Linked DNA regions of Piscinibacter sp. HJYY11. The main gene of each other region encodes a partner of the protein of the gene in region 2 in a complex. Links are inferred from orthologs where the notes say so. Each region holds a gene or a part of one and is shown on either strand. Other genes may lie near its edges.

Region 1 (15,548 bases), 680 kb from region 2 along the record:
CAGCAGCTCCAGGGTGCCGCGCCCTTCATGCCCATCGACCAGCGGCGCGGCACGGCCCCCCAGCACCTCCACCACGTGCTCGTAGAACGCCTGGTGCCCGAAGCCGTAGACGTTGGGCGGGTTGACGCTGAAGCGCGTGAGTGCGTCGGCATCGCCGGGCAACGGCTCGTTGAACTGCCAGATGCGCGTCTGGTTGACGGCGAAGCCCGCGATCTCCACCGCACCCGTCGAGCCCAGCACCGACAGCGAGCCCTCCATGTCGTGCGGGCGGGCCGCGGTGGTGGCCTCGATCACGCCCAGCGCGCCATTGCGAAAGCGCAGCGTGGCGACGGCCGTGTCTTCGGCTTCGATGCGGGCCAGGGCCGTGGCGCCACGCGCATGCACGCTCGCCACCGGGCCCATGAACCAGCGCAGCATGTCGACGTGGTGGCTCGCCTGGTTGGCCAGCACACCACCATCGAGCGCCCAGGTGCCTCGCCACGCGGCCTCGTCGTAGTAGGCCGCCTCGCGGCACCAGCGCACGCGCACCGTGCCCAGCACCAGTTGGCCGAATCGGCCGGCCTCGAGGGCCTCGCGCGCCCTGACGACCGGCACGTTGAAGCGGTTCTGCTTGACGACGAAGAGCTGCACGCCGGCACGCTCGCTTTCGTCGAGCATCGCGTCGGCATCGGTCAGCGTGAGCGCCATCGGCTTCTCGACGAGCACGTGGCGGCCACTGCGCATGGCCGCGATCGCGTGCTCGGCATGCTCGCCGCTCGGCGTGAGCACGGCCACCAGGTCGATGCCCCGCATGGCCAGCATCTCGGCAAGCGACTCGAAGGCGGGCACCCCGTGCCGGGCGCCGAACGCCTCGGCGCGGCCGGCGTGGTGGTCGCACACCGCGACCAGCCTCATGCCGGCCACGTGCTGCGTCAGGAGCTCGGCATGCCGTTTGGCGATGCGGCCGCAGCCGACAATGGCGACGTTGATCATGGGGGCGCAACTGCAGGTCCCGTGCCCGAGACAGTTGCAGGTTTGCCGACTTCAATGCTTGCAGCGAGCACCGGGCCCTGCGCCGTAGTGCCGACTCTCCCGCCGCAGGGCGGATGCCACTTTTACCGGCGCGGTCTTCCCGTGATGTGCAAGCGTTGCCGACGCGAGCCTCAGCGCACGTGGCCGGCGAAGAGCGCTTCGGAGAACCCGACGGTCACCTCGCCGTCGCCCCACTCGACCACGGGCCGCTTGATCACGCTCGGCTGGCGCAGCATCAGCGCACGGGCCGAGGCGGCATCGGTCACCGCGGTCTTCTCGCCCTCGTCGAGCTTGCGCCAGGTCGTGCCCTGGCGGTTGACGAGCTTCTCCCAGCCGACGGCCTGCAACCAGCGCGAGAGCCGGGCCTCGGGCACGCCTTGTTTCTTGAAGTCGTGAAAGGCCACGTCGACGCCTTGCCCGGAAAGCCAAGCGCGCGCCTTCTTGACGGTATCGCAGTTGGGGATGCCGTAGAGCGTGATGGAGGTCATCCGCGCTTTATAGCCCGTTGTCGGCGTCGTGCACGTCGCACAGCGGATCGGGCCCGTAGGACGTGTCCATCACCTTGCCCTGCGCGTCGATGCCCACCTGGAAGTACTGGCAGAACGGCGTCTCGTAGCGATAGGCCCAGACGGTCTGCCGCCGTTCGGCGATGCCCACCACCCGCTGGTCGAACGAATGGCCGATCAGCGCCTGCACCTGGCTCGCGGCCATGCCGGGCTGCACCGCGTTGAAGTTGGCCTCGGTCAGCACCTGCTCCCAGCGCACCAGCTTGCCGGCCGCGTCGAAGTCGACCATGTAGGTGTGCCGGCCAAACGGGCCTCGCGCGAACTCGAGGCGGCGGCCACCGTCGGCCTGCGGGTACTCGCCGGTCGGCTCGCCGAGCGACTGGCGGGCCGCCTGGATCGAGGTGCCGGGGGAAAGCGACTGCGGGCCATAGCTCACGCAGCCCGCCAGCACGGCGGCCGCCAGCGCTGCGCCCAAGGCGTGGAACGACTTCATGAGAGATCCTTTCCGCGGTGCATGCAGGCACCGAAGGCCTCATGGTAGGAAGCGCTCGTGCCCCCGTCCACACGGGGGACTTCTCCCCAACGACGGCGCGCCAGGGAACAGGCCTTGCCGAGTGGGCTCAACTCCACTCGTCGAGAGCAGCTTGCATGGCCACGTCAAAACCAAAAAGCCCCCGGAAGCCGGCACCCTCGCCCGCCCCCACCGCCGCCGAGCCCGACCCGAGCCAGCCCCTGCCCGCCGATCCGCAGGAAGCCGTGGGCACGGTGCTCAGCACGCTCTCCGGCCCATCGACGGTGCTCTTCACCGAAGACGACGCGCAAGCCCTTTCCACGCCCGCGCAGCAGATGCTCGGCACACGCTACGCCGGCACGCAGGTGCTCGCGAAAGCGATGCCTTCCAACCCGCTCAAGCCCGCCGAGCACGGGCTCGACAACGGCCACCATCCGCAGGCCGGGCCTTCGCAGGCGGCGCCCGACGAGATTGTGCGCAGCAGCACCGTCAACGAAGACGTGCCCTCGCCGAAGACGGGCGACGGCAGCGTGAGGCCCGGCTTCAACCCCACCAACGGCCCGCTCGACCGCGTGCGCGTCGACAGCGGCGGCCAGGCACTCACCACCAACCAGGGCGTGCCGGTCGCCGACAACCAGAACTCGCTCAAGGCCGGCCTGCGCGGGCCCACGCTGCTCGAAGACTTCATCCTGCGCGAGAAGATCACCCACTTCGACCATGAGCGCATCCCCGAGCGGGTGGTGCATGCGCGCGGTTCGGCGGCGCACGGGTACTTCGAATGCACCGAGCCGCTGACCGAGCACACGGCTGCCGCACCTTTTGCACAAGCCGGTAAAAAGACCCCGGTCTTCGTGCGTTTCTCGACCGTGGCCGGAGAGCGCGGCTCGATCGACACCGCGCGCGACGTGCGCGGCTTCGCCGTCAAGTTCTACACCGAGCAGGGCAACTGGGACCTGGTGGGCAACAACATCCCGGTGTTCTTCATCCAGGACGCGATGAAGTTCCCCGACCTCGTGCATGCGGTCAAGCCCGAGCCGCACCACCAGATGCCGCAGGCTTCGAGCGCGCACGACACCTTCTGGGACTTCGTCTCGCTGATGCCCGAGTCGGCGCACATGCTGATGTGGGTGATGAGCGACCGCGCGATCCCGCGCAGCTACCGCACGATGCAGGGCTTTGGCGTGCACACCTTCCGGCTGGTCAACGCGGCGGGTGAATCGGTCTTCTGCAAGTTCCACTGGACACCCGTCGCCGGCACGCACTCGCTGGTGTGGGATGAAGCCGCCAAGCTCGGCGGCGCCGACCCCGACTTCCACCGCCGCGACCTGTGGGAGGCCATCGAGGCCGGCAACTACCCCGAGTGGGAGCTCGGCGTGCAGATCTTCAGCGAGGTGCAGGCCGAAGGCTTCAGCTTCGACGTGCTCGACCCGACCAAGATCGTGCCGGAGGAGCTGGTGCCGCTGCGCACCGTGGGCCGCCTGGTGCTCAACCGCAACCCCGACAACTTCTTCGCCGAGACCGAGCAGGTCGCCTTCTGCACCGCACACGTGGTGCCCGGCATCGACTTCAGCAACGACCCGTTGCTGCAGGGCCGCATTCACTCGTATGTCGACACGCAGCTCACGCGGCTCGGCGGGCCCAACTTCCACGAGATCCCGATCAACGCCTCGATTGCGCAGGTGCACAACAACCAGCGCGATGGCCTGCACCGCCAGGCCATCCACCGCGGACGGGTGAACTACGAGCCCAACTCGCTGGGCGGCGGCTGCCCGTTCCAGGCCGGCAAGGCGGGCTTCGTCTCCTTCCCGCAGCCGGTGGCCGAAGACAAGGTGCGCGGCAAGCCCGAGAAGTTCGCCGACCACTACTCGCAGGCCAGGCTCTTCTGGAAGAGCCAGACGCCCACCGAGCAGGCGCACATCGTCGGCGCCTACCGCTTCGAGCTGACGCGCGTGCAGACGCCGGCGGTGCGCGAGCGTGTGCTGTCGGTGCTGGCGAACATCGACACCGAGCTCGTGACCCGCGTGGCCGAAGGCCTGGGCATGCCGGTGCCGCCGCCGCAACCGAAGGCGCTGGCGATCGAGGTGACGCCGGAGGTGGAAAGCTCGCCGGCGTTGTCGTTGCTCTCACGCCCCGGCGAGGCCGGCGTCAAGGGCCGGCGCGTGGCGCTGCTGGTCGCCGATGGCGTGGAAGACCTGCGGCTGCGCGCGGTCCACAAGGCACTGGCCACGGCAGGCGCCGCGCCGCGCTTCGTGGGCGTGCGGCTGGGCGTCGTCACGCCGCTGAGCCAGGAGCCGCTGCATGTGGAGGTGTCGCTCGAAGCCGCACCCTCGGTGACCTGGGATGCGGTCGTGCTGCCCGATGGCGAGCGGGCGGCGCTCTCGCTCGCCGCGCAGGGGCAGGTGCTCGAGTTCGTGAAAGACCAGTACCGGCACTGCAAGCCGATGCTGGTGCTGGGCCATGCGAGCGTCGTCCTGGCCAAGGCCAGCATCGACGTGCAGCTGCCCGACGGCACGCCCGACCCGGGCATCGTGCTGGGCGAGCCGATGGACGCCGCCGCGCCGGGGGCCGAGGTGAACGTGGACGCCTTCGTCACCGCGCTCGCGCGGCACCGCCACTACGAGCGCGAGACCGACCCGCCGCGCGTGTAGCGACTAGGCCCGCTGCGGCTTGTACTTGAAGACGGCGCGAATGACCCCGTGGTCGTTCGTGCCGTCGAGCTTGTGGTCGTCGAAATTGAGGTGGTCGTTGTTGACCACCAGCCCGTCGAACAGCCACACGCGCTTGCGGCTGTGGTCGTAGAACTGCTCGCTCACCATGATGTGGTCGAGCGACTCGCGGATGCCCTCGTGCACGTGGGTGTAGTACACGTCGCGCGTGTCGCGGTACTCCTGCAGCGTCTGCGTGCTGTAGAGCGCGATGTCGCCGCCGCCGATGGAGTCGCCCACGAGATAGCGCGGCTGCTCGGTGAGGATGTTGGTGGTGTTGCTGAAGTGGCCGTCGTTGATGTCGCCGAGCACGATCACCGGCGTGTCGTTGCCCTTCATCTGCTCGGTGAGGATGAAGCGCAGCGCCGCCGCCTCGGCCGTGCGGCGGATGGTGGAGATGGCCGCGCCGATCGCGGTGGCGTGCTTGGCGTAGGTGTCGCGGTCTTCGCGGTACCAGCCTTCGTTGTAGATCTTCGTCGGGCCCTTCGACTTGAAATGGCACACGTAGAGGTGCACCTCGGGCTCGTCTTCGCGCGGCTTGATGGTGCAGTGCGCCACCGGGCGTGAGAAGCCGCGGATGCTCACGTCGATGAGCGGGGTCTGCGGGTCGTCGCCGTGCGAGCGCAGCACGAACTTGCTCGGAAACTGCTCGATCCACTGGGGCACGCCGCTCAACAGGCCCTTGCGCACGATGGCGGCGCAGACGATCTTGCGGCCATCGGCATCGGGCGGGGCGACGAGGTCGTAGTCGGCGTCGAGGCCGGCGGCCTGCAACGCGCGCTTCATCGAATCGGCATGCCAGAGCTCCTGGAAGCCGAACACGTCGGACTTGAGGATGGTGAGCTGGCGCACCGTCCAGGCGATCTTGAGGTTGTACTCGGCTTCGGTCCAGCCGTCGCGGTCGGTGTAGAGCGGCCGGCCGGGCTCGTTGAGGTTGTAGAGGTTGAAGGTGGCGATGCTCAGCTCTCTCAGGTTCATGGCGGCCTCCGGGTGGTGACGCGAGAGTAGGCGACGCATGTGACAGGCGCGCAATCCCTACTCCTCTATATTCGGCCGGCCTCCATGAAGAAGCCGATCGTCGTCACCGTGCTCGGCAGCGCCCAGACCCTGGCCTGGGCGTCGTCGTACTACATCGCCGCCCTGCTCGCCGCACCCATCGCCCGCGACCTGGGCCTGCGCGAGCCGACGGTGTTCCTCGCGTTCTCGCTGGCGCTGGTAGTGTCGGCCTTCGTCGGCCCCTGGGCCGGCCGCACCATCGACCGCCACGGCGGCCGGCAGTTGCTGATGGGCACCAATGTGCTGTTTGCCGCCGGCCTTGCCGGCCTCGCGCTCGCGCAGGGGCCGTGGACGCTCTTCATCGCCTGGGTCGTGCTCGGCCTTGCGATGGGCGCCGGGCTCTACGAGGCAGCGTTTGCCACGCTCGTGCGGCTGTACGGCCATGACTCGCGCAACGCCATCACCGGCATCACGCTCTTCGCCGGTTTCGCGAGCACCATCGGCTGGCCGCTCACCGCCTGGATGGAAACGACCTTCGGCTGGCGCGGCGCGTGCCTGGGCTGGGCAGGCCTGCACATCGTGCTGGGGCTGCCACTGAACGCGGCCTTGCCGAAGGCGCCCGCATCGCTGGCGCCCGCGCCGGCAGCAGCGGCGGCCGCGGCAGAGGTGCCGCCTGAAACGGAGCCCCAGCACCCGATGCTCGTGAGCGTGGTGCTGTCGTTCGTGTTCGCGGTGGCGTGGTTCACCAGCACCGCGATGGCGGCCCACCTGCCTCGCTTGATGCAGGCGCTCGGCGCAAGCCTTGCGGTCGCCGTGGCGGTGGGTGCGCTCGTCGGGCCGGCGCAGGTGGCGGGCCGCCTGCTCGAATTCGGCGTGCTGCGGCGTGTGCACCCCTTGCTGTCGGCGCGCCTCGCCAACCTCGCGCATCCGATCGGCGCGGTGGCCTTGCTCTTTGCGGGGCCGGCCCTGGCACCGGTGTTCGCGCTGCTGCACGGGGCGGGCAACGGCATCCTCACCATCGCCAAGGGCACGCTGCCGCTCGTGTTCTTCGGTCCGCAGGGCTATGGCGCGCGGCAAGGCTGGCTCATGCTCCCGGGGCGGGTGGCGCAGGCGTTTGCGCCGTTCGCGTTCGGCCTCGCACTCGACCGGTGGGGCGCGGCAAGCCTGTGGCTGTCGACCGCGCTCGGTCTCACCGCGTTCGTCGCCTTGATGGTGCTGAAGGCCGGCAGGCGCTGAAGCAAAACGCCCCGCGGGCGCGGGGCGTTTTGACTGAGTTTCGACCTCAGCGCGTCACTTGCTCTTGGTCGAGCCGCTGGACGACGACGCGCCCCCAGCTTCGAGGCCGGTGGACGTCTGCGTGGTCGGCGAGGTGGCGCTTCCGTCGCTCAGCCCGGTGGTGCTGCTGCCCGCGCCTTGCGGTCCGGCGCCCGATTGCGAGCCCTGGCGGCTGCTGCGCCAGGTGTTGAACTCTTCCGAGAACTTCTTGTAGCGCTCCTGGCGCCATGACTGGTAGTCGTTGTCGAGGTTGCGCAGTTGCTCGCTGCGCCACTGGTGGTAGTCGGGGTCGTGGTGGTGGTCGCGACTTTGGCCTTGGCCCTGCCCCTGGCCGACCTCGGAACGGCCCCAGTCGGCGTGCTGGCCCCATTCGCGCTGGCCATAGGCCTGCTGGTCCTGGCCGTAGCCTTGCTGGCCATATCGCTGCTGGCCGCCGTAGCCCTGCGAGCCACCGTAGCCCTGCGATCCGTATCCGGACGATCCGTAGCGGCCCTGCGACCCGCGCTGGCCATACGGGTCGCCGCCTTGGCGGCCCGGGTCACCCTGGTTGCCGTAGCCATGCGAGCCGTAGCGCCCGTCGTCCCGCTGCCCAAAATCACGCTGCTGGCCATAGCCGCCACGGTAGCCCTCCTGCCGACCGAAGCCCTGCTCCGCGTCGTAGCCCTGGGCGCCGTATTCGCCGCCGTAGCCACCGTAGCCGCCGCTGCCGATGCCGTACTCGGAGCCGCTGCCTTGCTGGCGGCCCGAGTCGAACTGGCGGCCGCCGCCGGTGTAGTAGTCGCCCGACTGCGCGCCGCGCTCGCTGCGCTGGTCCTGCTGGCCACTTTGGCGACGGAAATCTCCGTAGTTGCTGCCGGATTCGCTGCGCTGGCCGCCTTGCTGCGCGCCTTGGCGGTCCTGGCCATAGTCGTCTGCGCCATAGCCGCCGTCTCGGCGGCTTTGATAGTCACGCTGGGTCATGTCGTTTCCTTTCATCTGGATCCGTTGCGATCGGCCACCCCGCGAAACCACGGCGAGCCGTGACGAATTCGCGGCAATCGAGGTGCCGAGCCCACCGCGTCATCCGCACGAGCCGGAACACGCGTTGCTGCGCTCCAGGCATCCACCCACCGATGACAGGAGACCCCATGAACGACACCACCCGATCCCTCGCCATCGTCACCGGCGCCTCCTCGGGCATCGGCCGCGAGCTGGCATTCGAATGCGCCCGCAACGGTTTCGACCTGCTCATTGCCGCCGACCAAGGGCCGCTGGAAGAAACCGCCGACGCCCTGCGCGACCTCGGCGTCTCGGTGAGCACCGTGACAGCCGACCTCGCGACGCCTGCCGGCGTGGCCTTGCTGATCGAGCGCATCGGCGAGCAGCCCGTCGACCTGCTGCTCGCCAATGCGGGCCATGGCCTGGGGCGCGCTTTCCTCGACCAGGAGTTCGCCGACATCCGGCACGTGATCAACACCAACATCACCGGCACGCTCGACCTGCTGCACCACGTGGCCCGCCGCATGCGCTCGCAGGGCCGCGGACGCATCCTCGTCACCGGCTCGATCGCCGGGCGCATGCCAGGGAGCTTCCAGGCCGTCTACAACGGCACCAAGGCCTTCATCGATTCCTTCTGCTTCGCCTTGCGCGACGAGCTGAAGGACTCGGGCGTCACCGTCACCTGCCTGATGCCCGGGCCAACCGACACCGAGTTCTTCGAACGCGCCGACATGATGGACACGGATGTGGGCACCGGTCCGAAGGCGAGCCCGGCCGACGTGGCAAAGGCCGGTTTCGACGCGATGATGGACGGCGAGAGCGACGTCGTCGCCGGCTGGAAGAACAAGCTTCAGGCGCTGATGGCGAACATCACGCCGGATGAACTGCTGGCGCGGCGGCACCGCAAGATGGCGGAGCCCGGATCTGCGCGGCACTGATGCCGCCCAATGACGAGAGGGTCAGCCGCTGCTCGCGCGCTGACCCTCTTCGGCACTGTGGGCCCAACAGCTCGCTACCGAACGCGAGCCTTGGGGCGTTTGCGGGTCTGCTCCAGGCCGGCAGCCAGCATCGTCGCAAGTTCAGTGCACTGCGCCTTCACGACCGAGGGGTGCGTCACCAAGGTGTACTGCTCGTCGATGACGAGCATCGCCAAGCCATGCATGGCGCTCCACAGGTTGAACGTGAGGCCCTCGATGCCAGAGCTGTCAAGCTTTGCGCGCTCAAGCATGGCCGAAAAAATAGCATGCAATTCCTTCAGGGCATGATGCGACGCACTGCGCAGATCCGCATAGTCGTCGCGACGAAGGTTCTTGTCAGCGAACATCAAGCGAAACAGGTGCGAGTTCTCCACCGCGAAGCCAACATAGTTCTGGAAGATGATCTCCAGCGTCTCGGCGATCGAACCCGACAAAGTCGCCTGGCTCTTGCGACGCTGGCCCAGCAGCACGAAACCCTCGGCCGCGAGACTCGCCAACAGATGATTCTTGTCGGCGAAGTGATTGCGAATCGCTGCCTGGGAAACGCCGGCAAACTGGGCACAAGCTCGCAAGGTCACACCCTCGATGCCGCTGGTGCGCAAAAGGTGAGACGCACCGACGAGAAGCGCTGTGCGCAGGTTGCCGTGGTGATACCTTCTTTTCTTCTCGCCGGTTGCCGGCTCGACGGTCGGGCGGGCAGCGGAGCTGGTCGTTTGCTTGCGTCGGGCAGTTGCCATGGACAAGAGCGGGCTGACAGCGGTCATGTCAGCGTCGTTACGGGCGATCGAGCATTTTAGTGTCGCGCCCAACAATGCATTCATTGCACACATTCAACGGGCAACGAGATCGCCCTCTCCGCTACGGACGACCAGCGTGCTCCAGTTGTGCCACCTTCTGGGTCGAGAGCCAGCATGCGTGCACACCAAACGGCACGCGGGCAGGCAGGTGGACGCGTGCGATCTCCGTCATCTCCTTCGCAGTGAAGATGACCAGGTCAGCACTCTCCTCCTTCATCAGCAGGTCGACGATGTAGCCATCGTCTTCATCTTTGCCGCCCTCTGCCGGAACGAACAGGGGCTCGCCACCCAGGAACCCGCTGTAGTCAAGGTACTGAAGTGGCTTCTCTTCCAGGAGGTCGTACTTCTGCACACCGCGACCCATGTAGCCGCTGCTCTCGTCGAGCAGGTAGGCATAGCGGCTCGGCTTGCCCGAGTACGCGAGGTTGATGGACGGTCGCTCGTAAGCACCCTCAAGCAGCACCCTGTCGTCCACCACCTTGCCGCTCTCGAGGTCGAGCACCCACTTGCGGAACTTCGCAGGGGGCTCCTCCGGGCTGTGGATGGGCAGGTGATCCGGGTACGCCTCGAACATGGGCGCAAAGAGGACGATCTGGTCCCTGCCGTCCTTGGAGCGCGTTTCCCAGCCGTTCACCATGTGCCAGATGAATCCGGGGTGGTCGCACGTGAACCAGCGGACGGCTTCGCCAGGCGACGGGAAGCGGTTGATGACACCCCAACGCAGCGGGTACGACGCGTCGAAGTGATAGATGCTCGAATGCGATGTCAGCCGTAAGCGCGAGCTGCGGATGGAAGTGTCGGGGAAGATGAGGAAGCGATCGGTGACGATGAAGTCGTGCAAGTAGGCCATGGCATCTTCAGACAGGGGCTGCTGATGCACCAGCTGGTGGTCGACCAGTCGACCGTTCTCGAGGCGCGAATAGAACACCCCGTGGTTGGTGCGATGGATGCTCAGGTTGTAGAACGTGTTGGTTGCCTGATCGATGCGTGGGTGAGCCGTGAAAGGGCTCTTCAATGCGCCGCCCCAGTTCTCGAGCTTTCCGGTGCCGTCGAACACGACATTGCCACCCTCCAGCCGGCTGTTCAGCGCGAACGGATAGGCAGTCTCGTTCAGACAGTAGATCTTGCCGCCGTGGAAGTGCACTGCGGTGGATGCGGTTGACAGCTCGAGCGGGTCCAGCGCCGGCACCAGGCCGCTTGCCTTCTTGCTCTCCACGAGTTGAGCCTTGGCCATCGAGAGCTGGCCTCCGGCCACGAGGTCCCCCACCTGCATGTACACCTCGCCGCCCGCTCTTTCCTCCGCCTCGTAGCGAGGCGTGCGAAGAAAGAAGTTCGAGTAGGTGATCTCGCCGTCCTTGAACTGGATTTGGTGGAGCATGCCGGCACCGTTGAAGGGGTGCAGCCGGGCCGTGGTCTTTTCGAACTGACGGTTCGCACCGTTGCGCAGGTAGATGCCCTTCAGATCGGTTGGCACGACTCCGGTGACCTTCGCGGGCACGTGCCGGTGCTCCTTGCTGACCGGCTCATAGCCTCGCACGTTGTACGTGCTGGTCTGGTTGTGTGCGGCAATGCCGAGGCGCTCATAGAGCGCCCTGTCTTCGGCGCCGAAGACGGGCTCTGCCAGTGCTGCTGTGTCGCTCATCGTTTCACCTCTCTCATATTGGATGGCGCAGGCGCGCCCTTGGGGTCGTCATGCGCCAGGAACCGCGGTGGCAGGCCCAGGTCGCATGTGTTCATTGGGTGACGTGACAGGCCGGCGGCCTGCCTGGTAGCGTCAGAGTTGAATGCAGACGGACTTCGACTCGGTGTACATCTCGTACGCAGCAGCCCCCATCTCGCGCCCCCAACCCGATTGCTTGTAGCCGCCGAAAGGCATTGCAGGGTCCATCACATGGTGGCAGTTGACCCACACCGTGCCGGCGTGCAACGCACGCGCGACGGCATGAGCCTTCGACACGTCGCGTGTCCAGACGCTTGCGGCCAGGCCATAGACGCTGTCGTTGGCCATGGCAACCACTTCGTCGATCTCCTTGAAGCGCGTGGCGACCAGCACCGGCCCGAAGATCTCCTCCTGGACCACTCGCATCTTCTGGTTCACATGAGTCAGGATGGTCGGGCGGTAGAAGTAGCCCGGTCCACCCACCGCGTCGCCACCGACCGCCACACCGGCGCCTTCCTTCTTGCCAATCTCGACGTAGCCAGCAACGCGCCGCAACTGCTCTTCCGACACCAGCGGGCCGATCTGCGTTGTGGGGTCCAGACCCGGACCGGTCTTGAGAGCCGCAGCCACCGTCGCCAGTCGATCGATGAACTTGTCGTAGATCGACTCGTGCACGTACAGCCGGGAGCCCGCCGTGCAGATCTGGCCCTGGTTGAAAAAGATCGCGTGCGCCGCCCCGGCGACGGCCGCGTCGATGTCCGCATCGGCCAGCACGATGGTCGGCGATTTGCCGCCAAGTTCGAGCGAGATGCGCTTCAGCGTGTCGGCGCCCGAGCGCACGATGGTCTTGCCGACCTCCGTCGACCCGGTAAACGCGATCTTGTTGACCTCGTTGTGGCCCACAAGGGCGGCGCCGACCACGTGGCCCAGCCCCTGGATCAGGTTGAGCTGGCCGGCGGGCACGCCCGCTTCCTGCGCGATCTGCACCAGTGCGGCGGCCGTCAGAGGCGTCTGTTCGGCCGGCTTCAGGATCGATGCGCAACCGAACGCCAATGCCGGAGCCACCTTCCAGGCTGCCATCAGGAGCGGAAAGTTCCACGGCACGATCTGCCCGACCACGCCGATGGGTGCACGCTGGGTGTAGGCCAGAAACTGCCCCTGGGGGCGGTTTGCCAGCGGGATCTGTTCGCCTTCCATGCGCATGGCCCAGCCGGCCATGTAGCGGAACACGCCTGCCGAGGACGGGATGTCGGCCATGCGGGCAGCCGTCACCGGCTTGCCGTTGTCGACCGATTCGAGGGTCGCCAGCTCTTCGCCGCGGGCCTCGATCAAGTCAGCGATGCGGTTCAGGACGCGCGAGCGCGCCGCTGGCGGTACCTTGGTCCATGGCCCGTGCTCGACGGCCAAGCGGGCGCTCTTGACTGCACGGTCCACGTCTTCCGCGTCGCCGGCGGAGACCTGGGCGAAGGCCTTGCCCGTGGCCGGGTCGATCGTCTCCATCGTTCTTTCGGACGCGGAGTCCACCCATTCGCCGTCGATGAACTGCTTGAGCGGAGGAAGTTTGAGGTTCGGATGAGACATGGCGGTCATCTGCAGGTTGAGAACCGGGACGGAGGCTCACACGGGCTGCGGGTTGCCGAAGGGAACCCAGCTCTCGCCGTTGAAGCGCTGCAACCACAGCTTGTCGTACAGCTCGTGGTTGGTCGGCGTGGTGTTCAGCGCGATACCGGGCAACATCGTGGTGGTCCGGAAGCCCTTGAGATCACGCGCGTTCTTCATGATGTTCTCGCGCGTGAGGTCGTCGCCGCAGCGGCGCAGGATCTCCGTCAGGATCTGCGAACTCGAATGCCCGGATGCGATCAGCTGGTCGTTGGGGTCGTGGCTGGGCAACCTGCGCTTCACGAAGTCGCGCAGTTCCACGATGGACGAGTCGGTGTTCCAGCGTGGGTCGGACGGCGACTTCGCCACGCCGATCGAGATCGCACCGATCACCTTGTCGGCGCCGGCCGGTCGCAGGATCGCCTGGATCGAGGAGCTGCCAAGCGGCAGGAAGACCTGCGGCTTCCAGCCGATGTCGTGCGCCTTGCGCAGGGCCTGCACCGCAAACTTGCCATTGCAAAGCACGAAGAACACGTCGGCACCGCTGGCCTTCAGGCTCACGACTTGCGAATCGACCGTCGGGTCGGTGACCTCGTAGGTGCTTTGGGCAACGATCATGTCCTTCGCACGAGCCCCCAGCGCGTTCTTGATCGCGTCGAGGTAGTCCTTGCCGAAGTCGTCGTTCTGCATGAGCACGGCCACGCGTGCCTTGGGCTGGTTCTCGAGCAGCCAGCGGGCGTAGACGCGGCCTTCAGCGGCATACGAGGGGCTCGCGGGCACAACGTAGGGCGCGGCGCTCACGTCCACCCACTTGTTGGCGCCGCTGAAAATCAGGAGTTGGGGGATGCGCTGCTGGTTGAGATAGCGATGGATCGCGTTGTTGCTCGGCGTGCCGAGGGTCTGGTAGATCAACGCGACCTTGTCCTGCTCGACCAGGCGACGCGTGAGCTCCAACGCCTTGCCGGGGTTGTAGCCGTCGTCGTACTGGATGAGCTTCACCTTGCGGCCGTTGATGCCGCCCTTGTCGTTGAGCTCCTCGAAGTAGGCCTGCGCGGCCTTGCCGAGGATGCCGAGCCCGGACACCGGGCCGCTGAACGGCATGGTGGAGCCCACACGGATCTCGGTATCGCTCACACCTGGCCCATATTGCCGCTGGGCGAAGGCAAGCCTCGAGACGCCCAGGGATGCCAGCGAGGCAAGAACTGCAGTTCGGCGATTGAATGACATGATCATTTCCTCTTGTGAATGCTGAAGCGGCGTCGCGCTAGCGCGTGGCTTTGAGGACCGCGACACCACGGGTCCGGAGGTGCGACAGGCGTGCCTGGAGTGGCCGCCAACTGCCGGCGATGCCCTTCGGGGCAACGAAGACGACGAGGAGCACCGAGAACCCAAAGATGGCCCACGGCGCCGAGGTCGAGATCGCCTCTGCCCAGGAAGGCACGAACTGGAGGAGTGCCGCGCCGACCCAAGGACCTGCCGCTGAGCCCGGACCGCCCACCACGAGAGCCGCCAGCATCGTGAGCGAGAGGAACACCTGAAAGCTCTCCGGGCCGATGTATTGGACGTTCAGCGCATAGAGTCCGCCGCCAAGGGCGGCCAGCGTGCCACTCGCGCAGAAAGCGAGGTTCTTCACCTGGCTCACGTGAATGCCCTGGGCTCCGGCGGCAAAGACGTTGTCACGCACGGCACGCAGTGCGAGGCCACTGCGGCCCGCCAGCACACGCGCTACCAGCACGCTGACTGCGACGGCAACGGCAAGTGCGACCCAGTACATCCAGGCATCTGCGCTCACATCGAGCTGCAACCAGGCAGGTGCGTGCGGACGATCGAGCTCCAACCCTCGAGCGCCTCCGGTCCAGCCCGCCAGCGCTGGGTGTTTCAAGACCTGAGGCACTGCAAGAGCCAGCGCAAAGGTCGCAAGGGCAAGGTAGGTGTGCCTCAGGCGAAGAATCGGAAGGGCGAGCAGCATCGCGAACGCGCCGACCGCAAGACCGGCCAGCGGCAATGCCAGCCACCAGGTCACACCTGCCTTGCAGAGAATGGCGGTCGCATAGGCGCCGAGGGCGAACATCGCACCTTGGGCCAGGGTCGGCTGCCCCGCCCATCCGACGAAGATGTTCAGCCCCGTGAGTGCGATGGCCAGACCCACCATCTGGCTCAGCTGAAACGTCAACGCACTGGGCACGAAGAACGGGACCACCGCCAAGGCGATCGCCGCCGCGAAAACCGCTGCTGCTCGTGTGTTCATTTCAGACTCTCTCGGCGCTGGCCGTTCCAAACAAGCCATGCGGGCGCCACAGCAGGACTGACACGAGGACAACGAAGGCGACCGTCAGCTTGAGCTGTGTCCCCACGACATAGGTGCCGAGCAAGTTCTCGATCACCCCGAGCAAGAGCCCCCCCATCACCGCGCCAGGCACGCTGTTGAGGCCTCCCAGCACTGCGGCGGCGAAGCCATAGATGAGCACGCCGCCCATCATGCTGGGGTCCAGGTAGAGCACTGGTGCGAGGAACATTGCCGCCACAGCGCCCA
Region 2 (15,474 bases):
GTGCATAGACGACGGCAAACTGCTTCTGGTCCACGATGAAAAGCGTGGAATACACCAGCATCAGCAGCACGATGAAGCCGATGGCGAAAGTTCCGATTCGATTCATGGTCTTTTCCTGCCCTGATATCAGCGTGCGTCTCGCTCGCGGCTACGCGGGCCGTCCCGCAGGCGGATGTCGGACGAGCTACTGGAAGACGAGGTCGAAGGGCTCGTCTCCGCCGGCTGGATGGCTGCAGGCTGCGCAGGTGCCGGCGCTGACGCCTGCTGGATCAGCTTGTCGAGCGGCAGGTACAGCAGGTTGGAATTGTTGCGGCTGTCCACCATCACCTTGCTCACACCCGCATAGATGTCGCGCATGGTGTCGATGTAGATGCGGTCGCGGGTGACCGATGGTGCCTTCTGGTACTCGGTCAGGATGCGGTTGAAGCGTTGTGCATCACCCTCGGCCCGTGCGATGACCCGCGCCTTGTAGGCCTCGGCTTCCTCGTGCAAGCGCGCGGCGCTGCCTCGGGCCTTGGGGATCACGTCGTTGGCATAAGCCTGACCTTCATTCTTGGCCTTCTCCCGGTCGGCGCCGGCACGGAAAGCGTCGTCGAACGCAGCCTGCACCTGCTCGGGCGCCTGCACACTCCCCACGTTGACGTTGACGATCAGGATGCCGGTGTTCAGCCGGTCGAGCTGGGCCTGCAGCAAGGCCATCAGCTGCGACGAGATCTCGTCGCGCTGCTCGTACAGCACCTGGTCCATGTTGCTCTTGCCCACGATCTCGCGCACCGCGGACTCGGCCGCCTGGATCACGGCCTCGTCGGGCTTCGCGTTCTCGAACAGGTAGGCGCGTGCGCCGCAGGTCGCACCACTCGGTGCCGAAGCCGCGCCCACCGTGCGCGGGCAGTCCTTGAGGCGGTACTGCACCGTGAAGCGGATGTCGACGATGTTCTCGTCCTTGGTGAGCATCGACGATTCCCGCAGGCCCGTGGCCTGCACGACCGCACTGCGGCCGACCTCCACCGAGCGCAGCTGGGTGACGGGCACCACCTCATTGGCCTGGAACGGATACGGGAACCGCCAGTTGAAGCCGGCATCCACGGTGTGGCTGTACTTGCCGAACGAGGTGACCACGGCCTGGTGGCCTTCCTGCACGATGAAGAAGCCGCTGGCGGCCCACACCAGCACGATGAGGCCGGCCACCAAGCTGATGCCGATGCCGGTGCCGCGCATGTCGGGCTGGAAATTGGGACCGCCGCTTCCACCATTGGTGGAGCGCTGCTTGCCGCCGAAGAGGCCGCTCAACTTGCGATTGAAATCGCGCCAGAGCTCGTCGAGATCTGGAGGACCATCGCCACGGCCCCCGTTATTGAGCACCAGCTCAGGACGGCGGCCCAGTCGGCCACGTACCGAACCGAGCACTCCCGCCAAGAGAGCCCGCGCCGCGGTCGCCACATCGCGCAGTCGCGACGGGTGTTCGCCGGGGGAAGAAGGAATAGCGCTCATGGTCATGACAGGTTCAAAGTTGTCGTCTGTACGCTTTGGCGTCCGCATCATCGTGGGCTTCCGGCGCAGTGTCGGACACACCGGAAGTTGAAGCCGTCTCGTCGAAGTTCAAGCCCGTGTCGCGGCCAGCCGCCACTGCGGCGGAAATGAGGCGCCGCAGCTCAGGCAGCCCGGTTCCGCGCAATGCGCTCACGAACACCCGCGGAACGCGCAAACCGCCATCACGCTCGAGCACATCGCTCAAGGCCTGGGGCTGCTGCGATTCGGCGAGATTATCGAGCTTGTTGTAGACGAGGATCTGCGGAACGGCATCGGCGCCGATCTCTTGCAGCACACGCTGCACCTCGGCCATCTGCTCGTCGAGCACGGGGCTCGCCGCATCGACGACGTGCAGCAGCAAATCGGCATCGGCCGCTTCCTGCAAGGTGGCCTCGAAGGCCTCGACCAGCTTGTGAGGCAGATCGCGGATGAAGCCCACGGTGTCCGACAGCGACGCCGTCGCGTCGAGGTCTTCCAGATACAGCTGGCGGGTCGTCGTGTCGAGGGTGGCGAACAGTTGGTCGGCCGCGTAGGCACGCGCCTTTACCAAGGCGTTGAAGAGCGTCGACTTGCCGGCGTTGGTGTAGCCAACGAGAGAAATGCGGAAGGTGCCGCTGCGTTCACGCGAGCGCCGCTGCGTGCCGCGCTGCCGCTTCACCTTGACGAGGCGCTCTTTCACCGATTTGATGCGCTCGCCGATCATGCGGCGGTCCAGTTCGATCTGGGCTTCACCCGGGCCACCGCGCGTGCCAATGCCGCCGCGCTGGCGCTCCAGGTGGCTCCACCGGCGCACCAGCCGCGTCGAGAGGTACTGCAAGCGCGCCAGTTCGACCTGCAGCTTGCCCTCGTGGCTTTGCGCCCGAGCAGCAAAGATCTCGAGGATCAGCATCGTGCGATCGGCCACGGCCACGCCGAGGTGGCGCTCGAGGTTGCGCTGCTGTGCCGGCGAGAGGGCCTGGTCGAACAGCACGGCCTCGGCCTTGTGCCCTTCGACGAGCGCCTTGATCTCATCGGCCTTGCCCGACCCCACGAAGAGCGCCGGGTCCGGCGCCTTGCGCTTGGCGATGACCCGCGCGACCGGCACATCGCCCGCCGATTCGGCAAGCAAAGCCAGTTCGTCGAGGGTCTCGTCGAAATGGGAACGACCGCCAAGGTCGACCCCGACCAGGATGGCGCGAGGGGAATCGCCCGCCGCCGAGGCGGCGGTAGGTGCCGCTGCAGTCAAGGTGAGGTCCGCCTAGGCGGGCGCTGCCCGTAGCTCAGGTCTGCTCCGGAGCCTCTGCGGCGTGGAAGTTCACCGCACGGCCTGGCACGACGGTCGAGATCGCGTGCTTGTAGACCATCTGCGTCACGGTATTGCGCAACAGCACCACGTACTGGTCGAAAGACTCGATGTGGCCCTGCAGTTTGATGCCGTTCACAAGGTAGATCGACACCGGAACGTGCTCCTTGCGAAGCAGGTTCAGAAACGGGTCTTGTAGAAGCTGCCCTTTATTGCTCACGATATGCTCCGTGATATGTAGTGGATGAGGCTGTCACGTTAACACAGCACTGCGCCGCAACACCGCTTTCAAGACAATGAGCCTAGTCTTTGTCGGCGTAGGGATTCTTGCTGGAGCGCATCTCGATGCGCAGCGGAGTGCCCACCAGCTTGAAATGCTCGCGGAACCGCATCTCGAGATAGCGCTTGTAGACGTCGGTCACATGCTCCAGCGAATTGCCATGGATCACGATCACCGGGGGCGACATCCCACCTTGGTGCGCATAACGCAGCTTGGGGCGGAAGCCACCTGAGCGCTTGGGTGTCTGGAACTCCACCGCCTCGTGCAGCAGGCGTGTCAGCACCGGCGTACTCATCTTGCGTGTGGCCGAGGCATGGGCATCGGCGATGGCCTGCCACACCGGGCCGAGCCCCTGGCGCCTGAGCGCCGAGATCCGCAGCACCGGCGCGAACTTGAGAAAAGCGAGCCGCTGGGCGATCGAGCGTTCCAGCGTCTCGCGCTGATAGTCGTCGATGGCATCCCACTTGTTGACGGCCAGCACCACGGCACGACCGCTCTCGAGGATGTAGCCGGCGATGTGGGCATCCTGCTCGCTGACCCCCTGGGTGGCATCGAGCAGGAGCAGCACCACGTCGGCACTGGCGATGGCCTGCAGGGTCTTGACCACCGAGAACTTCTCGATCGCCTCAAACACCTTGCCCTTGCGGCGCAGGCCGGCTGTGTCGATGAGCTCGAACTTCTGCCCGTGGCGCTCGAATGGCACGGTGATCGCGTCACGCGTCGTGCCGGGCATGTCGAAGGCCACGAGGCGCTCCTCGCCTAGCCACGTGTTGATGAGGGTCGACTTGCCCACATTGGGCCGCCCAGCGACGGCAAGCCGGATCGGCGCCTGCTCTCCGGCGCCCTCTTCCTCTTCGCCATCGTCGTCGAACGGGAAATCAGCGAGCACCGCATCGAGCAGGCTGCGGATGCCCTGCCCGTGCGCCGACGAAATCGGGTGCGGCGCACCCATGCCGAGCTCGTACAGCTCACCGAGCAGTGGCGAGTCGCTCATGCCCTCGGCCTTGTTGGCCGCGAGGAACACCTTCTTGTTGGCGGTGCGCAGGTAACGCGCGATGTCATGGTCCTGCGCCGAGACGCCGGCCCGCAGGTCGACCACGAAGATCACCGCATCCGCCTCCGCCACGGCCTGGCGGGTCTGCTTGGCCATTTCCTTGACGATGCCTGTGGAGCTGTCGGGCTCGAAGCCGCCGGTGTCGACCACGATGTACTCGCGGTCGGCCAAGCGCCCGTCACCGTAGTGCCGGTCGCGGGTGAGGCCGGAGAAATCGGCCACGATCGCATCGCGGCTCTTGGTCATGCGGTTGAACAGGGTGGACTTGCCCACGTTGGGGCGGCCCACCACCGCAATCACTGGCTTCATGGGATCAGGCGCTCTGGCAGTCGTTCACTCGGGGCGGAAGGCATACAGCCCGCCATCGGTCGTGACCACGAGCAGCGTCAGGCCGGAGGCCACCGGCGCACTCTTGATGGCACTGCCATCGGTGGGCAGGCGCAGCACGGCCTCGCCGGTGTCGCGCGCAAACCAGTGGACCATGCCCTTCAGGTCGCCAACCGCGGCCGCCTTGCCAAGCACGATGGGCGCACTCAGGTTGCGATAGAGGAGGCTCTCGACCGTCCAGGCTGGCGTCCCATCGGCGGCCTTCCAGGCGCTCACACGGTCGGTCGCATCGACGCCGATGACCATCTGGTCGTCGCCACCGACACCGACGAGGCCGCCCGCGTTGCGCGTCCAGAGCGTGCTCCCGCGCTCCGCATTCACGCAAGCGACAGCCGCCTGGTAGGAGCGCGCGCAGATGAGGTCTTTCACTCGAACGGCCGGGCCGACCACATCGGCCAAGCGCTCGACTTCGTTGGTTCCCCGAGGCGACGCCAGCGTCGCTTCCCAGCGCAGGCTGCCGCGCAGCGGGTCGAGGCCTGCGAGCTTGGGGCCCTGCCCAACCACCAGCGTGTCCTTGAAGGGCATGATCACGCCGGCGCTCGCCAGGTTCAGGGCATCGCTCGGGCGTTGGTATGTCCAGAGCTTGCGGCCATCGAGCGCATCGAACGCGTGCACCGAACGGTCGACTGCCAGCACGAAGACCCGCTCCCCTGCCACCAGCGGCGCGGTGACCACGCGAGAAGGCAAGCCTTGTTTCCAGGCGACTTTGCCGCCCTGCAAGGTGACGAGCTGGTTGTTGCGGGTCACGACGCTCGTGAACCGGCCATCGCTGCCGACGCCTGCACTCAGCTTGTCGCCGACATTGGCGCGCCACACTTCCTTGCCGGTGTCGGCCTGCAGGGCCAGCACCAGACCGCTGTCGTCGGCGACCGTGAAGACACCGTTGTTCACCGCGGCCGCCATCGGGAAGCTGACCTTGCCGATGTCTTCCTTCCACACCTGCCGGCCGGCGACCTTCGCCTGCAGCGGCTGCAGCGGCGTCGGGTCCGGGCGGCCTGAGCTGGCGCAGCCCACCAGGGTCGCGAGCAAGACCCACGCGCCGAGACGGCGCCCCTGCACCATCATTTGCCGGCTCCGGAGATGGGGGCCGTCTTCGGCACTTCGGCTGCAGGCGCAGCGCCCAGCACTGCGAGCTTGGCTTCAACGATGCGGCGGTACTCGACCGTCTCTTCCAACGTCTTCCAGGCCTGCAGGTAGGCCGCCTTGGCCTCGTCCTTCTTGCCTTGGGCCAGCAGCACGTCTCCGCGACGATCGGCCACCAGACCCGCAAATTCCTTGCTGCCTGCACCGTCGAGCTGCTTCAGCGCCTCGTCGTATTTCTTTTCATCCAGCAGCAGCCCCGCAAGTCGGAGGCGCGCCACGGTGCGGTACTCGTCTTCGCTCGCGTTGTCAGCAGCCCAAGCGAGCGTGGTGCGCGCAGCCTCGGCCTGGCCTTTGTCGTGCTGCAGCTTGGCCGTCAGCAATGCGCTCTGTTGCGCATAGCCGGTGCCGCCGAAGCGCTCTTTCATGTCGCCGAAGACACGCGCGGTCTTGTCGAGGTCGCCCGCCTGAGCAGCCTTCTCGAGCTCCTCGAACAGCACGCCCGCCTTCACCGACTGCTCGCGCTTCCAGTTGTTCCACCCCATCCAGCCGGCATAACCACCCAGCGCGAGGATCAGCACCCAGGTGATGAGGTTGCCGTACTGCTTCCAGAAGGCTTTCAGCTGGTCGAGCTGCTCTTGTTCTTCGAGGTCGAGATGGGTGGCCATGACGATTGACGTTTCTGCAAAATGAGTCGGGGATTATGCGGCCAGCAGTTCGGCGGCCCAGGTGGCAGCGTCGGCGAGGCGCAAGCTGCGCTGCGCGACGGCAGCGTCGCGCAGCGACTTGAGCGACACCTCGCCGCGCGCGACCTCGTCGTCGCCGAAGATGAGGGCAAAGCGGGCGCCACTGGCATCGGCCCGCTTGAACTGGCTCTTCATGCTGCCGCCGCCGGCGTGCATCAGCACCGAGACGCCCGCCTGGCGCAGCGCTTCGATGGTGACCATGGCTTGAGCCACCGTCGATTCGCTCAGGATCACCGCATACGCCACCGGTGCGCTGGTGGGCACCGGCACGGCCAGCTCCTGCAGCAGCAGGAGCAGGCGTTCGATGCCGAGGCCGAAGCCCACCGCCGGCGCGGGCTTGCCGCCCAGCTGCTCGATCAGCCCGTCGTAGCGACCACCGCCGCACACTGTGCCTTGCGAGCCGAGGTGGTCGGTGACCCACTCGAAGACGGTGAGGTTGTAGTAGTCCATGCCCCGCACGAGGCGCGTGTTCACGCGGTAGTCGAGGCCCGCGGCATCGAGCACCTTGCGCACGGCATTGAAGTGCCCGAGCGACGCCTCGCCCAGGAAGTCCATCAGCTTGGGTGCAGCCTCGACCACCGCCTGCATGGCCGGGTTCTTGGTGTCGAGGATGCGCAGCGGGTTGCTGTGCAGGCGGCGCCTGGCGTCTTCGTCCAGCACCGAGGCGTTCTGCTCGAAGTACTGGATCAACGCTTCGCGGTGCGCACGCCGTTCCTCGGGTTGGCCGAGGCTGTTGATCTCCAGCCGCACGTGCTGGCCGATGACCAGGCCCAGTTCGCGCCACAGGCTGCGCACCATGAGGATCATCTCGGCGTCGACGTCCGGCCCGGCATAACCGAGCGCCTCCACGTCGAGCTGGTTGAACTGCCGATAACGCCCCTTCTGCGGCCGCTCGTGGCGGAACATCGGGCCCATGGTCCAGATGCGCAGCGGCCCGTTGTAGAGCGCGTTGTGCTCGACCATCGCACGCACGATGCCGGCGGTGGCCTCAGGGCGCAGCGTGAGCTTGTCGCCGTTCATCGAGTCGGTGAAGGAGTACATCTCCTTCTCGACGATGTCGGTGACCTCGCCCAGGCCGCGCACGAAGAGCGCGGTGGGTTCGACGATCGGGGTCAGCAGGTACTGGTAGCCGTAGTTCTGCAGCACGCGACGAACAGTCGTCTCGAACCAGGCCCAGATGGCCGAATCCGGCAGCTTCTCGGTGCGGGGCACGGAAGGCGGCAGGATGTCGTTCATGCCCTTCACGGCCTGCAGGGCGGCGCTTTTTTTGTCAGCCATGTCTAACGGGAAGAAGAGGAATGGAAGGCCGTCGTGTGCGACGGCGTCGTTCGCCGGAGCGCGCGGCCCGGTCAGGCCGGCGCGGTCGAATGCTGGGCGGTGGCGCTGCCGTAGCGCTTCTCGATGTAGTTCTCGACCAGCGCCTGGAATTCTTCGGCGATGCGCTCGCCACGCAGCGTGAGTGCCTTTTCGCCATCGATGAAGACCGGCGCCGCCGGTGCTTCGCCGGTGCCCGGCAGGCTGATGCCGATGTCGGCATGCTTGCTTTCGCCCGGGCCGTTGACGATGCAGCCCATCACCGCCACCTTCATCTTCTCGACACCGGGGTAACGCGCGCGCCACACCGGCATTTGCAGGCGCAGGTAGTCGTCGATCTGCTTGGCCAGTTCCTGGAAGGTGGTGCTGGTGGTGCGGCCGCAACCCGGACAGGCCGTGACGCTCGGGTTGAACGAGCGCAAGCCGAGGGCCTGGAGGATCTCCAGCGCCACGACGACTTCTTGCGTGCGGGCTTCACCGGGCTGCGGCGTGAGCGAGACACGGATGGTGTCGCCAATGCCCTCCTGCAGCAGCAACGATAGCGCCGCGGTTGAGGCGACCGTGCCCTTGGTGCCCATGCCGGCTTCGGTGAGGCCCAGGTGCAGCGGGTAGTCGCAGCGCTTGGCAAGTGCGCGGTAGACGCTCACCAGGTCCTGCACACCCGACATCTTGCAAGACAGCACGATCTGCCCGGCCTTCAGGCCGACCTCTTCAGCGCGTCGAGCCGACTCGACTGCCGAGGTGATGATCGCGCGGTACATGATCTGCTGCGGCTCGAAGGGCTCGGCGCGCTTGCCGTTCTCGTCCATCATCTGGGCGAGCAGCTCCTGGTCGAGACTGCCCCAGTTGACGCCGATGCGCACGACCTTGTCGTACTTGGCGGCGACCTCGACCATCTGGGCGAACTGCTTGTCGCGCTTGTCGCCCTTGCCCACGTTGCCGGGATTGATGCGGTACTTCGACAAGGCTTCGGCACACGCCGGGAATTCGGTGAGCAGGCGGTGGCCGTTGTAGTGGAAGTCGCCGACCAGCGGCACGTCGATGCCCATGCGGTCGAGCTGGTCCCGGATGTGCGGCACGGCAACGGCAGCTTCGGGCGTGTTGACGGTGATGCGCACGAGCTCGGAGCCCGCCACCGCCAGCTCCTTGACCTGGATCGCCGTCTCGATCACGTCGACCGTGTCGGTGTTGGTCATCGACTGCACGCGCACCGGGGCGTCGCCACCGATCGTGACCAGGCGCGAGCCCCAGCGCACCTGCGCCTGCAGGTTGCGCCGCACGAGCGGCACGGCGGGTTCGATGAAATCGTCGAGGGCAGGACGGGCCTGGGTCATCACATCACCTGAGTTCGAGCTTGGCCACGTTGTCACGCGAGGGAGTGAGGTCGACTGGTCGACCGCGGAACGACACCTGCGTGGCCGCTGCGTTGCCGATTCTCACCCGCAAGGGAGTAGGCCCGTCGAGGCCCACGGTTTCTCCTGCTTCGAGCAGGCGGGACATCAACGGGTTGCCACGGCCGTCGATCACTTCCACCCAGGAGCGCGCCTGGGCGCGCAGCAGGAGCGCACCGTTGAGGGGTGCTGACGCGGCCAGCGACGACGCTGAGGCCACGGGCGCAGAGGCGGCGGCAGGAGCGCTCGCACTTGGCGCCGAGGCGGCTGCCGACACGGCCTCGGACGCCGGCATGACAACCGCCGGCGGCGGCAAGGTGATGACAGCCGTGGCCGGCGGTGGGGGCGTGGCAGAGGCTGCGTCGCCCTCGCGTACCGTGCTGCTGGCCTGTTCGGTCAACTCGGCCACCCAACCGACGGGCAGCAGATAGAGCACCACGCTGGCCACGAACAGCCCCACCGCCGCGATCACGATCGGGCTCTTGAGGAAACTCAGGTCACTGGGCACGCGCCGGCCGGGTTTGTCGCGAAACGGCTCGTTCAGGCCGCGGCTCAACTGCGACAAGCCCTGATCGACCGGCTGCGGCAACAGGGCCAGCACCGGTGCCGCATCGATCTTGAGCGTGCGGCAGACGGTCTGCGCCAGTGCACGGGTGAAGGTCGCGCCGGGGAGCTCGTCGTAGCGGTCGGCCTCGAGCAGCTCGAGCTTGCGCGGCGCCACCTTGATGGAGGTCGCCAGCGCAGCAATGTGCAGGCCCTTGGCCACGCGGGCCTGCCTCAGCAGGCTGCCGGCGGTGTCTGGTGTCGGTGCGGGGTCGGCGATCGGGGCGTCGCCTGGGGTGTCACTCATTGAAGAGGCCTCGATCGAAGGCCGAAGTTTCACGCGACTGCGGGAAACGGCTGCGCAGCTCACGGCCGAGCTCATTGACTCCCTGGCGATTGCCGAGCTTGTGTTCGATGCGCGCGGCGAGCCACAACGTCTGTGCGCTGGACTGGGTCGGCGTCGAGGTCACACGGCGGATGTAGAACCGCGCGCGCTCGGCCTCGCCGCGGCGCAGCAGCACTTCGGCGAGGTTGACCGCTGCGGCAGGATTGGCCGGGTCACGCTCGTAGGCCTTGCTCAAGGCCACTTCCGCCTCGGCCCACTCGCCGGCACGCGCGTGGCAGATGCCACTGGTCATCAGCGTGCGAGCGGACGCCGGGTATTGCGGCGTTCCAAGCGCTTGCTGGAACAGGGCCTGCGCCTCGCGGTAGCGCTTCTGCTGGCACTGGTACCAGCCATAGTTGTGCAAGCTGTCGGCGTCGTTCGGATTCAACTGAAGCGCGCGCTTGAAACTTTCCTGCGCCAGCGTGTCGTCGCCGAGCGCGGCATAGATCAGGCCCCGCATGTTGAAAGCCTCGCCGAGTTTTGGGTTCAGCGAGACAGCCTGCTTCACCTCGTCGAGCGCGGTGGTGTACTGGCCACGACCGAAATAGGCGCTGGCCAGCTCGAGGCGCACGCGGGCACGCTTGCTGGATTCGCTTTCGTCGGACTCGGTGACGCGATCGCGCGTCTCGCCTGGCGCAGGCGATGGCGGCGGCAGCGCGCACCCGGCAATCCATGAACTGAATGCCCAGCAAGCGGCAGTGACCCACCAGCGATTGCGGCCCACATTCATGCATGTTTCTCCGGAGTGTTGGACGAAGGGTTCTTGCGATGGATCTGGATCGGCGAACGCGTCATGCGCTCGGCGACGTTGGTGCGGTCCTGCACCTCCCCCGCCAGCTGGCCGCAGGCGGCGGCGATGTCGTCGCCGCGCGTCTTGCGCACGGTGGTCACGACGCCGGCGTCTTGCAGGATGCGCGCAAAGGCAGTCACACGATCACGCGGCGAGCGTGTGAGGCCCGACTCGGGGAAGGGGTTGAACGGAATGAGGTTGAACTTGCACGACACCGTGCGGCTGATCTGCACCAGCGCCTCGGCATGGGCAGGGGTATCGTTCACGCCGTCGAGCATGCAGTACTCGAAGGTGATGAAGTCGCGCGGCGCACGCTCGAGGTAGCGGCTGCTAGCCTCCAGCAGTTCGGCGATCGGATACTTCTTGTTGAGCGGCACGAGGTTGTCACGCAGCGCGTCTTCGGGGGCATGCAGCGACACGGCGAGCGCCACCGGGCAGTCTTCGCGCAGGCGATCGATCATCGGCACGACGCCGGAGGTGGACACCGTGACGCGGCGGCGCGACAGGCCATACCCATGGTCGTCGAGCATCACGCGCAGCGCCGGCACGAGGGCCGAGTAGTTCTGCAGCGGCTCGCCCATGCCCATCATCACCACGTTGGTGATGGCGCGTTCGCCTGGCGCCAGGTTCAAGCGCTTGCGCAGGTGATGCTCGGCAAACCACAGCTGCGCCACGATTTCGCCTGTGGTGAGGTTGCGGCTGAACCCCTGGTGGCCGGTCGAGCAGAAACGGCAGCCGACCGCACAGCCCGCCTGCGACGACACGCACAGCGTGCCGCGGTCATCTTCGGGAATGAAGACGCTCTCTACGGCGTTGCCACCGCCCACGTCGAAGAGCCACTTGATGGTGCCGTCGGCCGAGGCCTGCTCGCTGATGACGGTGAGCGGCGCCACGACGGCCACGCCGGCCAGCTTGTCGCGCAGCGATCTGGCCAGGTCGGACATGGCCGAAAAGTCGGCCTCGCCCTTTTGATGGATCCAACGAAAAAGCTGGGTGGCGCGAAAGCGCTTCTCACCCAGCTTTTCGCAATACGCGGCCAGTCCGTCGAGGTCGTAGTCGAGCAGGTTGGCCGGTGTCATGAGATGGTTTCCTTGCGCTCAGCAGGCAACGCCTACGTCGAGGCGCAAGGCCAGCACTTAGCGGCTGTAGACGTTCATGCCAGGGAAGAAGAACGCCACTTCGACAGCGGCCGTTTCCGGCGCGTCGGAGCCGTGCACGGCATTGGCGTCGATGCTGTCGGCGAAGTCGGCGCGGATGGTGCCCTTCTCGGCCTTCTTCGGGTCGGTGGCGCCCATCAGGTCGCGGTTCTTGGCGATGGCGCCTTCACCTTCGAGCACCTGGATCATGACCGGGCCGGACACCATGAAGTCCACCAGGTCCTTGAAGAACGGGCGGGCCTTGTGCACCGCATAGAACTGCTCGGCTTCATTGCGCGAGAGGTGCGCCATGCGAGCCGCGATGATCTTGAGGCCGGCGCCTTCGAAGCGCGCGTAGATCTGGCCGATCACATTCTTCGCGACCGCGTCGGGTTTGATGATGGAAAGGGTACGTTCGATCGCCATATTTCTTCTCCTGAATCAAGCACTTGGCAAAGTTTTGGATTCTAACGCTCGAAGGTGGGTTCCTTCGTAATTCCAGCAGGGCTCAGCGGCCGCGGCGGTTGCCGCCAAAGCCACCGCCTCCGCCGCCGCCGTACCCGCCACCACCCCCGCCGCCCTTGCCGCGGCCGCCGCGGTTCTTGCGGTGGAAGGCATCGGCGCCGATGTAGCCGACGGAGGTCTGCAGCGGATCCGGCTCGCGCGGGCCGCCGCCCTTCTTGTTGTTGCCGCCGCCCTGCGGGCGCTGCGGCGCACTGCCACCGGCGCCGAAACCCCCCCCGCCGCGGCCGAAGCCGCCGCCGCCCACCGGGCCACGCGGTTTCTGCACGAAGCGCTTGTCGAAGGTCTGCTCGAGCGGGTTGGGGATCTTGCTGGGGTCGAAGTCCAGGTCGTCATCACGGTCCTGGTCGTCGTAGCTGTTCTCGCGCGCCTGTGCTGGCACGGGTTGCTGCTGGCCACCACGCGGACCACGCTCCTGGCGATTGCCACGGTCGTTGCGGTCATTGCGGTTGCCGCGCTTCTGGTTGTTCTGCTGGTTGCCCGGGCCACCACGCTCGCCCTGCTGCTGGCCGGGGTTGTTGCCGCTGGCCAGCCGGCGGATCGCGCGCACGTCGTTCTCTTCGAGGTCGACCCACACCCCGCGCTTGAGGCCGCGCGGCAGCACCACCGTGCCGTAGCGGATGCGGATGAGGCGGCTCACGGTGAGGCCCACTTCGTCGAAGAGCTTGCGCACCTCGCGGTTGCGGCCTTCGGTGATGACGACGCGGTACCAGTGATTGGCACCTTCACCGCCGCCGTCCTGGATGGACTTGAAGCTGGCCATCTGGCCTTCGATGTTGACGCCGTTGAGCAGCTCTTCGCGGTCGTCTTCGGTCAGCGTGCCCAGCACGCGCACCGCGTACTCACGCTCCACGCCAAAGCGCGGGTGCATCAGCTGGTTGGCGAGTTCGCCTGAGGTGGTGAAGAGCAGCAGGCCTTCGGTGTTCAGGTCGAGGCGGCCCACCGACTGCCACTTGCCCTGCTGCAATCGCGGCAGTCGGCGGAACACCGTCGGGCGGCCCTCCGGATCATCGTGCGTGACGACCTCGCCCACGGGCTTGTGATACGCAATGATGCGCGCCGGCGGCGGCACGATGCGGATGCGCACCGGCTTGCCCTTGATCTTCACCTGGTCGCCGAACGACACGCGCTGGCCCACATGAGCCGGCTGGTCGTTGACGGTCACGTGACCGTCTTCGATCAGCTGCTCCATGTCGCGGCGCGAACCGATGCCCGACTGGGCGAGCACCTTGTGAAGCTTGGGTGCGTCGGGCTCGGCGGCCAGCACGCGCTTGTGTTCGGTGGCGGCGTCATCGCCTGCCTCCGTGGCTTCAGGCGCCTCTTCGGCGACGGGCGTTTCGACGTCGAAATCCCCCGACAACACTTGGGCGAACACCTCACCGGCCTGGTTGGCAACGGACTGCGCGGCAACAGCCGGGTCAGGCGCGCTTTCTCGCTCGCGCTGGCGATCCTTGCGGTTGCGGCGGCGGTTGCGTGACGAACGTGGCCGATCCTCGTCACCCGCACCAGCAGACTCCGAACCGCCTTCGCCGGCATCCCCCTCAGGCGCAGCCGCAACGTCAGCCGCTTCAACGCGCGGCGCCACGGGTTCTTCGCTCACCTCGTGTGGCGCGGGTTGTTCCTGCACCGCTGCAGGGGTCGCGGCGTCCGCTTCCTCGCCGGACTTGGCCGCTGCGGTGCGGCGCTTGCGCGCCGGCTTGGGCGCAGCCTCGACAGGCGCTTCGGCTGCCGGCGCATCGGCGTCCTCGACGGGTGCCGCCGCCTCGGCCTTGACCGTGCGGCGACGCCGCACAGGCTTGGCCTCGGCAGGCGCCGCATCGCCGGATGCGGAGCTCACGTCAACCGGGGTGTCGTCGTCAGGCTGGTTCATGCTTGGGGATCCGTCGGGGCGGTCTCTGCCGCGGGTTCTGAAGGTGGTTCGGAGGGTTCGGGCGGCAACACCGCCTCGTGGTCGTCATCGGATGGGTGAGCGGCAGGAAGCTCCGCAGCGCCTTGTGAAGGTTCGGCGACCTCGGCCACCGCATCAGCCGCAACAGCGATCGAGGCTTCTTCATCCTGGGCCTCCGCATGGACGTCGGCCTCGACATCGGCCTCTGCGGGAGCTTCCGTCTCGCCCTCCAGGCTCAGCACCGCCTGGCCCGAGTCTTCCAGCAACGACCCCTGGTCGGGCAGTGCCTCGGCCAAGGCCACGGCCGTTGCCGGAGCGCCTCCTTCCAGCACGGGCAGCTGCTCGAGGCTCGCGAGACCGAGGTCATCGAGGAACTGCTTGGTCGTGGCATACAAGGCCGGGCGACCTGGCGCTTCGCGGTAGCCGATGGCGTCGATCCAGCCGCGGTCCTCGAGCTGCTTGACGATCTGGCTGCTGACAGTCACGCCGCGGATGTCTTCGATGTCACCCCGCGTCACCGGCTGGCGGTAGGCGATGATGGCCAGCGTCTCCATCACCGCGCGCGAATACTTGGGCGGCTTCTCGGGGTTGAGCCGGTCAAGGAAGTCGCGCATCTCGGGCCGGCTCTGGAAGCGCCAGCCGGTGGACAAAGCCACCAGCTCGACGCCCCGCCCTTCCCAGTCACGGGTCAGCTCGTCGAGCAGGGCCCTCAGGCTGTCGGGGCCCAGTTCATCGGCGAACAGGGTGCGCATGTCCTTCAGGGGCAAGGGCTGCTGCGCACAGATGAGCGCGGTTTCGAGGACGCGCTTCGCATCCTGTGTGTTCATAGACGTCGTCTACATCCTCAGTCGGGATCGCCGGACACGTTTCCGGCATCGCATCGGGACTCTTTCACAGCGGCTTTTCGCATGGGACTGCCGTCAGGCGGCATGTCCACGTCGTCGGCTGCTGAGTGTGTGGCCTTGAAGTTCACACCGCTCATCGCGGTGAACCACGGATCGCGCCCCTTTCGGCACGATCATTTCCGCAGGTGCGCGCTGTGCGCGGCGCGCCAAACGCAAATCAGACGCTCGAGACCCTGGGGAGAACTGCCGGCATTGTATAGAAGCTCGGAGGGGGGCGCCACGGCCTACTCGACCTGCTTCC

What was found.
Region 1: the proteins of hfq (region 2) and JI745_RS06625 are in contact, whole or in part, in a crystal structure (PDB 3VU3), measured with the Escherichia coli proteins. The link is inferred for Piscinibacter sp. HJYY11 from one-to-one orthologs.

The regions. Positions count from the first base shown.
Region 1 is NZ_JAERQZ010000001.1:1,476,560-1,492,107, forward strand. What follows is about bases 1,848-4,920. They hold JI745_RS06625 (catalase), read left to right. Parts: upstream 1,848-2,165; coding sequence 2,166-4,676; downstream 4,677-4,920. Other genes in these bases: JI745_RS06620 (hypothetical protein), read right to left, coding at 1,848-2,010; JI745_RS06630 (endonuclease/exonuclease/phosphatase family protein), read right to left, coding at 4,680-4,920. Outside these bases: JI745_RS06610 (Gfo/Idh/MocA family protein), read right to left, coding at 1-972; JI745_RS06615 (ArsC family reductase), read right to left, coding at 1,143-1,499; more of JI745_RS06620, read right to left, coding at 1,507-1,847; more of JI745_RS06630, read right to left, coding at 4,921-5,711; JI745_RS06635 (MFS transporter), read left to right, coding at 5,796-6,965; JI745_RS06640 (hypothetical protein), read right to left, coding at 7,020-7,964; JI745_RS06645 (SDR family oxidoreductase), read left to right, coding at 8,132-8,920; JI745_RS06650 (TetR/AcrR family transcriptional regulator), read right to left, coding at 8,995-9,723; JI745_RS06655 (carotenoid oxygenase family protein), read right to left, coding at 9,818-11,398; JI745_RS06660 (aldehyde dehydrogenase family protein), read right to left, coding at 11,531-12,997; JI745_RS06665 (ABC transporter substrate-binding protein), read right to left, coding at 13,034-14,149; JI745_RS06670 (branched-chain amino acid ABC transporter permease), read right to left, coding at 14,280-15,263; JI745_RS06675 (branched-chain amino acid ABC transporter permease), read right to left, coding at 15,265-15,548.
Region 2 is NZ_JAERQZ010000001.1:797,215-812,688, forward strand. Bases 1,412-4,410 are described here. They hold hfq (RNA chaperone Hfq), read right to left. Parts: upstream 3,033-4,410; coding sequence 2,790-3,032; downstream 1,412-2,789. Other genes in these bases: hflK (FtsH protease activity modulator HflK), read right to left, coding at 1,412-1,497; hflX (GTPase HflX), read right to left, coding at 1,505-2,755; der (ribosome biogenesis GTPase Der), read right to left, coding at 3,115-4,410. Outside these bases: protease modulator HflC, read right to left, coding at 1-106; more of hflK, read right to left, coding at 127-1,411; more of der, read right to left, coding at 4,411-4,455; outer membrane protein assembly factor BamB, read right to left, coding at 4,480-5,598; JI745_RS03620 (tetratricopeptide repeat protein), read right to left, coding at 5,595-6,281; hisS (histidine--tRNA ligase), read right to left, coding at 6,315-7,637; ispG (flavodoxin-dependent (E)-4-hydroxy-3-methylbut-2-enyl-diphosphate synthase), read right to left, coding at 7,709-9,007; JI745_RS03635 (helix-turn-helix domain-containing protein), read right to left, coding at 9,012-9,914; type IV pilus biogenesis/stability protein PilW, read right to left, coding at 9,907-10,722; 23S rRNA (adenine(2503)-C(2))-methyltransferase RlmN, read right to left, coding at 10,719-11,861; ndk (nucleoside-diphosphate kinase), read right to left, coding at 11,919-12,344; JI745_RS03655 (pseudouridine synthase), read right to left, coding at 12,427-14,310; SMC-Scp complex subunit ScpB, read right to left, coding at 14,307-15,155; JI745_RS03665 (RluA family pseudouridine synthase), read right to left, coding at 15,458-15,474. UniProt on the Escherichia coli protein: RNA chaperone that binds small regulatory RNA (sRNAs) and mRNAs to facilitate mRNA translational regulation in response to envelope stress, environmental stress and changes in metabolite concentrations.